DNA from 2 places in the Paenarthrobacter sp. RAF54_2 genome. Region 1 is predicted to be linked to the other one. Evidence: riboswitches for the same ligand, from Rfam matches in the RefSeq annotation. Region 1 holds a riboswitch; the other holds the start of a gene.
What was found. Region 1 has a riboswitch for glycine ahead of gcvP (aminomethyl-transferring glycine dehydrogenase). Riboswitches for the same ligand answer to the same signal wherever they lie in the genome.
Positions count from the first base shown of each region.

Region 2: linked by a shared signal. The riboswitch ahead of gcvP (aminomethyl-transferring glycine dehydrogenase) and the one ahead of gcvP (aminomethyl-transferring glycine dehydrogenase) in region 1 are both predicted to bind glycine.

Region 1 is NZ_JBFRDV010000043.1:10,072-17,510, reverse strand. It holds gene gcvT (glycine cleavage system aminomethyltransferase GcvT) at 1-501, opposite strand, end outside; gene gcvP (aminomethyl-transferring glycine dehydrogenase) at 516-3,362, opposite strand; glycine riboswitch at 3,415-3,546, opposite strand; glycine riboswitch at 3,547-3,644, opposite strand; gene AB4Y87_RS25205 (TetR/AcrR family transcriptional regulator) at 3,738-4,277, opposite strand; gene AB4Y87_RS25200 (MFS transporter) at 4,351-5,901, shown strand; gene AB4Y87_RS25195 (cyclodeaminase/cyclohydrolase family protein) at 5,914-6,564, opposite strand; gene AB4Y87_RS25190 (amidohydrolase) at 6,644-7,439, shown strand, end outside.
Region 2 is NZ_JBFRDV010000012.1:5,477-12,915, forward strand. It holds gene gcvP (aminomethyl-transferring glycine dehydrogenase) at 1-1,908, opposite strand, end outside; glycine riboswitch at 2,057-2,155, opposite strand; gene AB4Y87_RS13290 (PucR family transcriptional regulator) at 2,230-3,744, opposite strand; gene speB (agmatinase) at 3,923-4,927, shown strand; gene AB4Y87_RS13300 (purine-cytosine permease family protein) at 4,924-6,363, shown strand; gene AB4Y87_RS13305 (aminobutyraldehyde dehydrogenase) at 6,376-7,439, shown strand, end outside.

The DNA.
Region 1 (7,439 bases):
GGGCACAAGGCGGAGGAGAATGGCTTCCGCGCGCGGACCCTGGACGGCGATGAGCGACGTCTCGGAAGAGGCGTCCTCCACAACCACGTCAAAACCAGCCGCGCGCTCCAGCAGTGCCGCCGCCACAACCGCAGCGTTGCCCGCGTTGGGGACCACGAGGAACTTGTCCTGGCCTTCTTCGGGAGAGGGGCGACGGTACGTGATGAGGTCGTCGATGATGCCGCCGTCTTCCTGGCAGATCAGCGAGTACTTGGCTTTGCCCTCGGCCATGGCGGAAATTTTGCCTACCAGCGCATAGTCCAGGAACGCCGCCGCGTCCGGTCCGGTGACCCAGACTTCGCCCATGTGCGAGAGGTCGAACAAGCCAGCGGACTTGCGGACTGCGTGGTGCTCGGCCAACTCGGACGAGTACTTAAGTGGCATCTGCCAGCCGCCGAAGTCGGTGAAGGACGCGCCCAGTTTCTTGTGCTCTTCGTAGAGAGCGGTGTAGTTCTCAGTCATTTGCAGGGCGTCCTTTAGTTTTCAAAGGCTTCGATCGGCGGGCAGGAGCAGACCAGATTGCGGTCTCCTGCTGCACCGTCGATGCGGCCAACGGGCGGGAAGTACTTGTCCTGCTTGAGGTGGTGGACGGGGAACGCGGCCTGCTCACGCGGGTATGCGCGGTCCCAGTCAGAACTTACGACGGCGGCAGCCGTGTGGGGTGCCTTGCGCAGCGGCGAGCTCTCAACAGTGAAATCGCCGGTGGCGACTTGCTCGATTTCGGCGCGGATGGTGATCATGGCCTCGATGAAGCGGTCGATCTCCACGAGGTCCTCAGACTCTGTGGGCTCCACCATGAGGGTTCCGGCAACAGGGAACGCCAGGGTGGGAGCGTGGAAGCCGAAGTCGATGAGGCGCTTGGCAACATCTTCAGCTGTTACACCCGTGCGGGCAGTCAGTTCACGGAGGTCCAGGATGCATTCGTGGGCTACGAGCCCGCCCTCGCCGGTGTAGAGCACGGGGAAGTGCTCGTTGAGTCGGGAAGCGATGTAGTTCGCAGCCAGCAGCGCGGACTTGGTGGCTTCAGTGAGCCCCTGGCCACCCATGAGCTTCACGTAAGCCCAGGAAATCGGGAGCACGCCGGCCGAACCGAAGCGGGACGCCGAGATCGGGACGTCGTTGCCTTCGGTCCACGATGCAGCGTCACCTGGCATGAACGGTGCCAGGTGTGCCTTTGCCGCAACCGGGCCGACACCGGGTCCGCCACCACCGTGAGGGATGCAGAACGTCTTGTGCAGGTTCAGGTGGGAGACGTCGCCGCCGAACTTGCCGGGCTGCGCGAGCCCAACGAGCGCGTTGAGGTTGGCGCCATCGATGTAGACCTGGCCGCCGGCTTCGTGGATAGCGTCGCAGACTTCCCGGACGTCGGCGTCGTACACACCGTGCGTGGACGGGTAGGTGATCATGATGGCCGAGAGGGCGTCCCTGTGGGCTTCGATCTTGGCCTTGAGGTCAACGTGATCGATGGTGCCATCGGGAGCGGTGGCCACCACCACAACCTTCATACCGGCCAGAACTGCGGAAGCAGCATTGGTGCCGTGCGCAGAAGCAGGAATCAGGCACACGTTGCGCTGTTCGTCGCCGCGTGACAGGTGGTAACCACGGATAGCCAGAAGCCCGGCGAGCTCACCCTGCGAACCGGCGTTCGGCTGGATGGAGACCTGATCGTAGCCGGTGATCTCAGTCAGCTGGGACTCAAGATCGGTGATCAGTTCACGCCAACCCTGGGTTTGGGAATCCGGAGCGAACGGGTGGATCGAAGCGAACTCCGGCCAGGAGATTGCCTCCATCTCAGCCGTGGCGTTCAGCTTCATGGTGCAGGAACCCAACGGAATCATGGTGCGATCCAATGCCAGGTCACGGTCCGAGAGCTTACGGATGTAGCGCAGGAGCTGGGTTTCGGAGCGGTGCGTGTTGAACACCGGGTGCTGCATGAAGTCGCTCGAGCGCTCCACGGAAGATTCCAGCGCAAAGCCCTCAGCGGATTCAAGCACCTTAGCGCCGAAGACATCCAGGACGGCGCGAACAATCTCTGATGTAGTGGTCTCGTCAACAGAAATGCCCACCAGATCAGCGTCAATGCCGCGCAGGTTGATGCCCTTGGCCTCGGCAGCAGCTACAACCTCGTCCGCCTTGCCYGGAACGCGGACTGTGATGGTGTCAAAGAAGGACGCGTGAACGACCTCGACGCCGGCGGCCTTCAGTGACGCTGCAAGGGTGCGGGCGTGACCGTGGGCGGTTTCGGCGATTGCCTTCAGGCCTTCGGGGCCGTGGTAGACGGCGTACATGGAGGCGACGATGGCCAGCAACGCCTGCGCGGTACAGATGTTGGACGTGGCCTTCTCGCGGCGGATGTGCTGCTCGCGGGTCTGCAGCGCCAAGCGGTAGGCGGGGACACCGGCGTCGTCCTTGGAAACGCCCACCAGACGGCCCGGCATGGAACGCTCGAGACCCTTCTGGACGGCCATGTACGCGGCGTGCGGGCCACCGAAGAACAGCGGAACGCCGAGGCGCTGGGCGGAACCGACGGCGATGTCCGCACCCTGCTCGCCCGGAGGCGTGATGAGCGTCAGCGAGAGAAGGTCTGCTGCGACCGTGACCAGTGCACCGCGTTCCTTGGCGTCAGCGATGACCGCGGAGTGATCAAACACGCGGCCGGAAACGCCGGGCTGCTGCAGGACGACGCCGTTGATGACGCCCTCCGGGAGGCCGAGCGAAAGGTCGGCGACCTCAACTTCGAAACCGAGCGCCTCAGCGCGACCCTTCACGATAGCGATGGTCTGCGGGAGGCAGTCGGCGTCGAGGACGGTCTTCCCGTCATGGGCTGCCTTGTTCTTGTTGGCGCGGCGCATCATGAGCACGGCCTCTGCCACAGCTGTTGCTTCGTCCAGCAGGGAGGCGTTGGCGATCGGCAGGCCCACGAGGTCCTGGACCATGGTCTGGAAGTTCAACAGAGCTTCCAGGCGGCCCTGCGAGATTTCCGGCTGGTACGGCGTGTAGGCGGTGTACCAGGCCGGGGATTCGAGGATGTTCCTGCGGATAACCGGCGGCGTGACGGTGTCGTAGTAGCCCTGGCCGATCATCTGGACGGCAGTTTTGTTCTTGGACGCAAGCTTGCGCAGCTCAGCCAGCACCTCGACTTCGCTGAGCGCATTTTCGAGCGTGAGGGCAACGTCCTGGCGGATGTCGTTGGGAACGGCCGTATCAACCAGCGAATCAACGGTGTCGTAGCCGACCGTCTTGAGCATGGTGTCAATGTCGGCCTGGCGGCGGGCGCCAATGTGCCGATCGACGAAGGTGGTGGAGGCTGAACTAACCGTCACGAAGGAACTCCATTACTTGGGCGGCGTTTGGGTACGCCACAGTGGCTGGGTTCCTCCCCGCTCTGTATTGGACCTGAGAGTTTCCGCGTGTTGCTTGCACAACCATCGCTTGCACCGTCGGTGAGCACAGCATCTTTTCCGCGCCAAAGGACGCGGCAAAAGGCCTGCTACTTTCCAGAGTTGCCTCGCCGCGGCGGTGCGTGGGCCTGAGAGATTCCTGGGGAGGGTTTGCTCCTACGGCGCCCGCATCACTTGCTTGCAGGACTCTCCCGCCGCAGATCAAAGGCATATTCAATTGTTTGCGTGCCCCAGTAAAGGCGCACCACAAGGCTCAATTGTCCTACGTTGGGAGCGTCGCCGCAAATGGATGACCCGCTACTTGCGGAGCCGGTCCAGGACTCCCAGCAGGATCTCGACGTCGGCCTCCCGCCCGGCCTTGCCGCCTTCCCGGCCACCCTCGAACATGGCGTTGAAATACAGGCCGTCGCCCATGTAACTGACGGCCTTGGCAACCTCCGGACCAACATCCTCGGCCAGGACGTCCAACCACTGCTGCTGGATTCCGGCAAACCTGTGGCGGGTCTCCTCATGGGCAACTTCGGCCAGTCTCGTGGCAGCAACGAATGCCCGATCCATGGGAGTTCCGGCCCACAGTGAGGTCCGAATGAAGTAGGCAGCGCTGCCATCTGGCGCCGTCTTCATTTTTTCGATGTCTGCCTGGGCCAACTCATCCAAGCGCTCCAACAGAGCGCTGATCAGCGATTCCTTGTTGGGGAAGTGGTAAAGCAGTCCGCCCTTGGAGACCCCTGCCCGCTTGGCGACTGCGTCAAGCGTGGCAGCCCGCTCCCCCACTTCGATAAGGAGGGCTTCGTAGGCATCAAGGACTGCATCCCTGGCAACTGGCTTGCGTGGCATGACTACATCATTCCCTACGGGGTTGGCGGTGCTGAATTTGAAACTGTACCGTCTAGACGGTACAGTAACCTTTATGTTCACGCCGTCCTCAACCCAAGCGCCCCGCTCCACTCGTACCTTGACGGGTCAGGCAGCACCGTGGCGCGATTGGACGGCCCTGGCACTCCTGATGTTCCCGGTGCTGCTGGTGGCCGTCGATAACACCGCGCTCACGTTCGCCCTGCCGGCAATTGCCCGCTCCTTGGATGTGGGTGGCGTGCAGCTCCTATGGGTCATTGACGCCTACCCTCTCGTGTTGGCGGCGCTGCTGGTTTCCATGGGCAACCTCGGCGACAGGATCGGACGACGGCGGCTGCTGCTGATCGGCAGCACGGGCTTCGCCGCGGTTTCGGCTGCTACAGCATTCGCGCCTTCCGCGGAATGGCTGATTGCCGGCCGCGCCGCACTTGGCGTATTCGGCGCGATGTTGATGCCTTCAACGCTGTCCCTGATCCGGAACATCTTTGTTGATCCGAACCGTCGGCGGCTCGCGATCGCCGTATGGGCTGCCGGATTCTCTGGTGGCGCAGCCCTTGGCCCGATCTTTGGCGGCTGGCTGGTGGAACACTTCTGGTGGGGTGCGGTCTTCCTGGTAGCGACCTTCCTCCTCCTGCCCCTCCTCGCCTTCGGCAGGGTCCTCATTCCCGAATCCAAGGACGCCAACCCTGGCAGGGTGGACGTGCCCAGCATCGCGCTGTCCGTGATCACCATGGCTCCGTTCGTGTACGGCATCAAGGAATTCGCTGTTCACGGATTCGGGGCGTCGGCAGCGGCCTTCATGGTCTTCGGCCTGGTGATGGGCATTGTGTTTGTGCGTCGCCAGCGGCGGATCCAGAGCCCCATGCTGGACGTCTCTTTGTTCAAGAACAAGGTGTTCAGCACAGCGATAGTGGCCAACGTCCTGTCCTTGTTTTCCATGACGGGCTTCATCTACTTCTTCGCCCAGCACCTACAACTTGTTGAGGGCCAGTCCCCCATGGAAGCGGGCATCGCAATGATTCCGGCGCTCCTGGCAACGGTCATCGCCGGCCTGGTAGTGGTCCCGCTGGTAAAGCGCGTCCGGCCAGGATTCGTGGTGGCCGGCGGACTCACCCTCAGCGCGGCCGGCTATTTGGTGGTGGCCGTGGGTGACCACGGCAGCGGACCTGTGTTCCTGTTGTCAGCTTTGACTGTCCTCGCCGCTGGCGTAGGCGCAGCGGAAACCATTTCCAACGACCTCATCCTCGGCTCGGTGCCGGCCGACAAATCCGGAGCGGCGTCCGCGATCTCCGAAACCGGCTACGAGCTGGGTTCGCTCCTGGGAACAGCCGTGCTGGGCTCTATCCTCACTGCGTCCTACCAGCGCAACCTCGTCATCCCGGAGGGCCTGTCCATGCAAGCAGCCGGTAAATCGGGAGAAACCCTGGCGGGCGCAGTGGATGCTGCTGCGGCCCTACCCGCTCCGCTATCGGATGCCCTGACAGCCGCCGCCCGGGTAGCCTTCGAGTCCGGCGTCCACATCACTGCGGCGATTGGGCTGGTACTGATGGCTGGCGCGGCAGTCCTTGCCGCCGTCGTGCTCCGGCGGGTTCCCAAAGCGCAATAGGCGCCGCGGCAATCAGTGGCCGTCCGTAGGTGCAGCCTTGCCATCTACGGCGGCCACCAACTGGTCAATCCGGTCCAGGGCTTCGCTGAGCCGCCCCACCGTTGCCCACAATTCAGGGTGCTTTTCCTTGATCTCATCAAGCGTGGCGCCTGCGGATCTGAGCGACGCGAGATCAAAGCTCACGTTGGTGCGGGCTCCTGCGATGGCGGCCCTGAGGGCCCCAAACCCCACCACCACGTCAGCGATGAGCGCCGGATTCCCGTTGGCAGCCAACCATCCCAGGTCTTCTATGGCTTCGATGGCGTGGTCTCCGAGGACCGCGGAGGCCTTGGCAGCATCGACGGATGCACGGTGGATTGCTTGCTCCCTTTCCGGGCCAGGATCAAGCCGAAAGGCCGCACCGAAAGCCTTCGACGCCGTTGCGTCGTCGTCAGCCAACTTCAGGGCGGTCTCGCGGAGAGAGCGGGCCCGCGCGTGCAGATCGGCCAACTGCTGCCCGGGCGCCTCCGTATAACCAGCAACCATGGACGTTAGGGATGCTGCGATGGCCAGCATCACGCCGGTTCCTGCGCCTCCGCCGGGCGATCCGCTGGACTCTGCCAGAGCCTTGGTCCAATCCTCAACAGTTGAACGTTGGGTAGTGATCTCTTGTGAAGATTCCATGCAACCCAGTTTGCCCCTCTGGTGACATCGATACACTGGCCAGACCCTGCGGCGTTCGACCTGTTAAGGAAAATTCCCCATGAGCATTGACCTTGAAGCCCTCTACCGTGACCTCCACTCGAACCCGGAGCTTTCCTTTCAAGAACTCAGGACAGCCGGGATTATCAGCGGACACCTCGAGGACTTGGGGCTGCTGGTTCACCGCAACGTCGGGAAGACGGGGGTCGTAGGAGTCCTGGACAATGGCCCCGGCTCTGTAGTGATGCTTCGCGCCGATATGGACGCGTTGCCGGTCAAAGAGGCCACGGGGCTGGACTACGCAAGTACGGCAGTCGGCGTCGATCATGAAGGCCGTGAGGTGCCGGTCATGCATGCCTGCGGGCACGACGTGCACGTCAGCTGCCTCCTCGGAGCAGTGGAAACGCTGGCCGTAAGGCGGCAGGACTGGCAGGGCACGCTGATCGCCGTGTTCCAGCCGGCGGAAGAATGGGGCGGCGGAGCCCAAGCCATGGTCACCGATGGACTCTTTGACCTCGTTCCAAAACCCGACGTGGTCCTGGGCCAACACGTGGCGCCCTTTCCTGCCGGATGGTTCGGCATCCGTCCCGGCGTCGCCATGGCCTCAGCCGATTCCCTCAACGTGACCTTGCATGGGCGCGGCGGCCACGGCTCCCGGCCTGAAACCACCATTGATCCAGTGCTCATGGCAGCGGCAACCACCATGCGCCTGCAGGGAGTGGTGTCCCGGGAACTCGCCGCCAGCGATTCCGCGGTAGTTACTGTTGGGCAAATCCATTCGGGAACAAAGAACAACATCATCCCCGAGACCGCAACCCTTGGCCTCAGCATCCGATCCTTCAGCGAGCCCACGCGGG
Region 2 (7,439 bases), on a different contig from region 1:
CAGGACGTCCTTGTTGGCCTCGATCTTGGCCGCCAGGTCTGCGTGATCGATCGTGCCGTCAGCGGCCGTAGCCACCACAACAACCTTCATGCCGGCGAGCACAGCAGATGCTGCGTTGGTGCCGTGGGCAGAAGCAGGAATCAGGCACACGTTTCGCTGGTCATCACCGCGGGACAGGTGGTAGCCACGGATCGCCAGGAGCCCCGCGAGCTCACCCTGGGAACCGGCGTTCGGCTGGATGGAGACCTGATCGTAGCCGGTGATCTCGGTGAGGTCGGCTTCCAGTCCTTCAATAAGCTCGCGCCAGCCAGCAGTCTGGTGATCCGGAGCGAACGGGTGGATCGAGGCGAACTCGGGCCAGGAAATGGCTTCCATCTCGGCCGTGGCATTGAGCTTCATGGTGCAGGAACCCAGCGGGATCATGGTGCGGTCCAAGGCGAGGTCCCGGTCGGACAGCTTGCGGATATAGCGCAACAGCTGCGTCTCGGAACGGTGCGTGTTGAACACGGGGTGCTGGAGGAAATCACTGGTGCGGAGCACATCAGACGGCAGCTCAAACCCGGCAGCGTCCTTCACCGGGCCGGCACCAAAAGCGACGGCTACCGCGGAGAGGACCTCCGGCGTCGTGGTTTCATCGAGGGAAACGCCAACCGTGTCAGCATCGATGCGACGCAGGTTGATACTGCGGGCTTCGGCGGCGGCAATGACTTTATCGGCCTTGCCTGGCACGCGGACAGTGAGGGTGTCGAAGAAGACTTCGGAGACGAGTTCGCGGCCGGCCTTCTGTAGGGTCGCAGCCAAAACACGGGCGTGGCCGTGGACAGTTTCAGCAATCGCCTTCAGGCCTTCCGGACCGTGGTAAACCGCGTACATCGAGGCCACGATGGCGAGCAACGCCTGGGCCGTGCAGATGTTGGACGTGGCCTTCTCGCGGCGGATGTGCTGTTCGCGTGTCTGCAGCGCGAGTCGGTACGCGGGGACGCCGGCGTTGTCCTTGGAAACACCAACGATGCGCCCCGGAAGCGTCCGCTCCATACCTTCGCGGACAGCCATGTATGCAGCGTGGGGGCCGCCGAAGAACAGCGGAACACCGAAGCGCTGCGCAGTTCCGACGGCGATATCGGCACCTTGTTCGCCCGGGGGCGTAATGAGGGTGAGCGCCAAAAGGTCGGCAGCGACAGTGACCAGCGCACCCCGTTCCTTGGCCGCCGCGATGACGCCGGAGTGATTGAATACGCGGCCGGAAACACCCGGTTGCTGCAGGACGATGCCATTGATGTCGCCGTCGGGAAGGCCCGCCGAAAGGTCAGCGATCTCCACTTCGAAGCCCAGCGCTTCGGCCCGGCCCTTCACAATGGCGATGGTCTGCGGGAGGAGGTCGGAGTCCAGGACGGTCTTCCCGTCCTTGGCAGTTTTGGACTTGTTGGCGCGGCGCATCAGCAGCACAGCCTCAGCCACAGCGGTGGCTTCGTCCAGCAGCGAGGCGTTGGCTACGGGCAGCCCCGTCAGGTCCTGGACCATCGTCTGGAAGTTCAGCAGTGCTTCGAGGCGGCCCTGCGAAATCTCCGGCTGGTAGGGCGTGTACGCCGTGTACCAAGCGGGAGCCTCGAGGATGTTGCGGCGGATGACCGGGGGCGTGACGGTGTCGTAGTAGCCCTGGCCGATCATCTGAACGGCGGTCTTGTTCTTGGACGCGAGCTTCCGCAGCTCGGCAAGGACCTGCACCTCGGTGAGGGCGTCCTGCAGCTTCAGTGCAGTGTCCTGGCGGATGGAATCGGGGACCGCAACGTCTACCAAGCCGTCTACGGAGTCGTAGCCGATGGCCTTGAGCATGGTGTCAACGTCGGCCTGGCGCCTGGCGCCGATGTGCCGGTCCGCGAAAGCGGTGGGGGTTGATTGAACAGTCAAGAGGAACTCCATGATTCAGGCGCCCTATGTGCGCCACGATGATGTGGGTTCCTCCCCGCTCTGTATTGGACCTGAGAGATTCCGCAGGAATGGTTGCCTGCTTGCACCGTCGGTGAGCCCGGTTACCCGGACTGCTTTCCAGAGTTGCCTCGCCGTGGCGGTACGTGGGCCTGAGAGATTCCTGGGGAGGATTTGCTCCTACGGCGCCTGACTGGATGTACCGGCAGGACTCTCCCGCCACAGATCAAAAGCATTGCGTCACGTCAGTGACACGGTTCACACCATAGCGGGTTATCTGGAAAAAGCGCAAGCAAGGGATACCTACCGATGCATTGCCTCATGGATCTGGAGAGCGAACCACAGTTGGGCAACCGTGGAGGTTTCACCCATGTCCAGGCCCGTCAATTCGCCGATCTTCCGGATCCGGTAGATGATGGTTTGCCGGTGCGCGAACAGGGCAGCGGCGGTCTTTTGCCACGAACGCTGCGAGTCCAAATAGGTCCTCAGCGTGACGAGGAGATCGCCTTCCTGGCTCTGCTCGTAGTCGAAAATCGGCCCCAAGAGACGCCGGACCAACGCAGTTCCTTCCTCGAAACCTGTCAGCCCCAGCCATGATGGTCCTTGCGCGTAGCGAGCCAATCCGAGCTTGTTCGCCCGGGCCGATCCGAGCGCCCAGAGGGACTCCTGCAGCGCGCGCTGAATGCCCGCCACTGCCGCCGGAGCGCTGATTCCGATCGCTGCATCCGCCCCGGCACAATGCACCAGGATGTCGTCCGGCACATCAGCGGGGACCACGACGTGCAGCCGGCTATTCCGCTTCAACGAAGCCGACGCAACCCCGTGCCGCCACAGTTCGATGTGCACGTTGGCCAGCCTGTCGCCGTCGTTCGCTGTTTTGTCTCCGGCGGTCTCGGACATGGAAACGAGCAGGAAGTCCTGCGGCGGAACCCCAAAAGTTGCCAGCCGGCTCTCCATCTCGGCCGCGCCCAAGCGCCCGTCCATGGCCTGCAGCAGGAACTCGCCAGCCAATCGGTGGCGGCCTTCCAACGACAAAACGATGCGCGAGAGCTGCAGTCCCAGCACGGTTGCGGCGTGCAGGAGTACGACGGCGTCCGGGTGCGGTTCGCTGTTGGGCAGCACCACGAGGAGCGCGTTGGCATGCGTCGGGATGTCCATGGTCAGCACGTGCCGTCCCCGGATCCGGTGCCACTGGAACTTCTTACCCGCCAAGGTCACCTGACCGGAAAGCGGTGCCCATTCATCCGCGAGGAACCCCGGGAGCGCCTGCCCTTCCGGGTGCCAGGGATGGAGGCAGCGGCGATCTACCACGAACAGCTCCGCGTCCAGCTCGGTGGCGAGCCGTTGGACGAGGCTCTGCCAATGGTCCTCGGAGGCTCCGGCCGTGCGGAGAAGGTCGTAAACCCTGGCCGTCTGCCGCAAGCGCCGCGACTCTTCGAGCAGGGAAGATTCAGCAACCGAGCGGGCGATCGCGATGAACGGCAGCGGGTACGGGACGTTGATCAGTGGCAACGGCAGCCGATCGCAGGCCGTCAGGAACTCCTGCGTCAGCGGGGGCGCGTGCATCTTCTCGCCGATCGCCAAGGCGCTTGCCCCGCTGTCCATGAGTGCCTCTGCGAGCGCCACTTGTCCCTCGGCGTCTGCGGGAATCGACAGCCCATTGGTCATCATGAGCTCGCCGCCGGTGACCCATTCCCACAGCCTGGGCAGGTCCGAGGTGTGGGCCCAGGTGATCCGGTTGTCGCGGCCTGTGTCACCGGCCAGGAGGGTGAGTCCCAGCTGCGGTTCAGCCACGAGCTCTGCGACGGTGATTGCCATCGGATGGGGTCCTGACTCTATGATTCCGGGGGCCGTTTCGGGCCGTTTAGACATTCGTCTAAGCGCCTCGGCCATTTGTAGTCAATGTACCGCTATTCGCCGTGACCCGCGTCACGAAGAATGGAATTACTTACTTCCCGCTCAATGGCGAGCACCCCCTCACACCAAGGATCCGTCAATGACAATTCACAAGCCCATCGGCCCTGTCGACGCAACCAAAGTCCCGCGGTATGCCGGCCTCGGCACCTTCGCCCGCCTCCCCCAAATCGACCGGGTTCCGGACTACGACATTGCTATCGTCGGTGTCCCGTTCGACGGCGGAACCTCCTTCCGGCCCGGCGCCCGTTTCGGTCCTGCCGCGGTACGCGAGGCCTCGCGTCTCCTCCGCCCGGGCTACCACCCGGAGCTGGACGTCGAACCCGTTTACGAAGCCCAGGTTGTGGACGCCGGCGATATCGCCTGCACTCCCTACGACATCTCCCGGGCAGTCCGCGAGATCGAGGAGCAGGCGTTGCCCCTGATCAGTGAGGACAAGCGGCTGATCTCCATCGGTGGCGACCACACCATTGCCTTGCCCATGCTGCGGGCGCTGAACAAGGTCCATGGGCCGGTGGCGTTGCTGCATTTCGACGCTCACCTGGACACGTGGGACACCTACTTCGACCAGCCCATCACGCACGGAACCATCTTCCGCAGGGCGTTCGAGGAAGGTCTCCTTGTGGAGGACAAGTCAATGCACGTAGGCATCCGCGGCCCGGTGTATGACCGTAATGACTTCCTCAGGGACCACGAGTTCGGCTTCCAGATCATCCGCTGCTCAGACCTGGATGTTATCGGCGTCCCGGCTGCAATCCAGCAGGTGAAGGACAGGCTCGGCGATACCCCCGTCTACGTCTCCATCGACATCGACGTCCTCGACCCCGCGTTCGCACCAGGGACCGGCACCCCGGAGATGGGCGGGCTCCACTCCCGCGAACTCCTGGCCCTGCTCCGCGGACTGAACGGCATCAACATTGTGGGCGCCGACGTCGTCGAGGTCGCTCCGGCCTACGACCATGCGGACATCACAACCGTCGCCGCGGCCACGCTCGTCTTCGACCTTCTCGGCCTGATGGTGAACCGCAGCAAAGCCACCAGCTCTGCTGTCCGTGAACTGGCTTCGACATCCCGGAGTGCGTCATGAGCACCGTGCCAACAACCGAAGTTCCCCGCCTCGAGGACAAAACCATCCAGCCGATCCCGCTCAACGAGCGCCACGGCAAGGCCCGGGACCTCTTCACCATCTGGTTTGGCTCCAACATCATGATCATGACCATCGTGACCGGCGGACTCGCCACAACGGTGTTCGGCCTCGGTTTCGTGCCGGCGCTCGTGGGCATCATCATCGGCAACATAGTGGGCGGCGTCTTCATGGCCCTGCACTCGGCCCAAGGTCCGCAGCTTGGTGTTGCGCAGATGATCCAGACCCGCGGCCAGTTCGGCTCCTTCGGCGCCCTGTTGATCGTGGTCATCGTGGTGGTCATGTACGTCGGCTTCTTCGCCGCCAACCTTGTCTTTGGCGGAGAAGCAATGGCCGCCGTCAGCCCCGGCATCAGCGTGGATGGCGGCATCATCATCATCGGCGTGGTCAGCGTTATCGCCACGATTTTCGGCTATCGGCTCATTCACGCTTATGCCCGCGTCCTCAGCGTTGCAGCGGGCCTTGCATTGTTGCTCGCCTTCGTCTGGATCCTGGTGGTCCACGGCCTTCCCGCCAGCTTCCTTGGGGAGGGCAACTTCAACTGGGTCGGCTTCATGGGGACCATCTCCGTCTCGGCCCTGTGGCAGTTGGCCTACGCACCCTACGTCTCGGACTACTCCCGCTACATGCCGCAGGGCACGGGGTCAGCACCGGCGTTCTGGGCTTCCTACTCAGGCTGCGTCCTGGGAACGTTGTTCCCCATGATCCTCGGCGCCATGGTGGGCACGCTCGCCATGACCATGAGCGCCGACAACGTCGAAATTGTTGGAAGCCTGGGCGCTTTGCTGCAGCCTTGGACCCTGATCATCGTGGGAATCTTCTGCCTGGGTGTCGCGGCGTCCAACGCCATGAACCTCTACTGCGGCGTCCTGTGCACGCTGACCATCGGCCAAACGTTCAAGCCCTCGTGGTTGCCACGGGCCAAGACCCGCACCGTGGCGGCGATCATCCTCTTCGTCGTAGCTGTCTCGATCGCCCTGTTCGCCCGCGACAACTTCATCCTCTTCTACACCAACTTCCTCTCCTTCCTGATGTACGTCCTGGTCCCCTGGACTGCCATCAACCTGGTGGACTACTACCTTCTGCGGCACGGCGACTACCGGGTTGAAGACTTCTTCAAGCGCGACGGCGGCGTGTACGGGCGGTTCAATTGGGTCGCCATCGGCTCCTACCTGGCAGGCGCCCTCATCCAGGTTCCCTTCTCGGCCACCGCAATCTACACCGGCCCCATGGCCACAGCTTTGGGCGGCGTCGACATCTCCTGGATCGTCGGCCTGGTGGTTGTTGCTCCCCTCTACTACTTCGCGGCCCGGATCTTCCGTCAGAAATCGGACGCCGCCTCACTTTCTTCCGCTGCACTCACCCCAGACCTCATCTGAAAGCGAATTGTCATGACCCTCACAGACACTGCCCACCCGGAAACCGTCCAATTCACTGTTCGACGCACCAGTGCTGACCACGCCGGGAACCTGCCTTTGCCTCCGGCCGGGCACTTCATCAACGGATCCTTCGTCCCGGGCTCCACCGGTCAGCTGATCGACGTCGTGGACCCCACCAACGAGCAGGTCATCGCCTCAGTGCAGGCAGGCACGGCGGATGATGTCGACGCCGCTGTCCAGGCCGCCGTCGTCGCCCAAAAGACCTGGGGTGCCACCACCCCCAAGGAGCGCGCGGACGTCCTGAACGTGATCGCCAACATTATTGAAGAGAACCGGCAGGCGTTCGAGCTCATTGAGTCCGCCAATACCGGCAAGCCGCAGGCGGTGGCCGAGGACGATGTCACCAGCACCATTGATACGTTCCGCTTCATGGCCGGAGCTTCGCGGACCCTGACGTCCATGGCCGGCGGCGACTACGCCACTGACCACACCTCCGTGATCCTCCGCGAGCCCGTGGGCGTCGTCGGCGTCATCACCCCCTGGAACTACCCGCTGCTGATGGCAGCCTGGAAGGTCGCACCGATTCTGGCCGCCGGCAACAGCATCGTCCTCAAGCCCTCCGAGCAGACCCCGTTGTCCACCCTGAAGCTGGCAGAATTGCTCGCCGGACGCATCCCTGATGGGATCCTCAACGTAGTCACGGGCCAGGGCCGAACTGTGGGACAGCGGCTTTCGGAGCACCCGGACATCGCCCTCGTTGCCTTGACCGGCAGCGTCGTGAGCGGCCAGGCTGTCGCCGAAACTGCGGCCAAGTCCGTCAAGCGCGTCCACTTGGAACTTGGCGGCAAGGCGCCGGTTGTTGTCTTCCCCGACGCCGATCTCCGCGCCGCCGCTGCTGGCGTCCGCAATGCAGGATTCTGGAATGCCGGCCAGGACTGCGGTGCTGCCTGCCGCGTGCTGGTGCACGAGTCCGTGGCCGAGGAATTCACCCAGCACCTGGTGCGCGAAGTCAGCACCCTGGTGATCGGCGCACCCGACGCCGGCGACGACGTCGAAATCGGCCCCATGATTTCCCG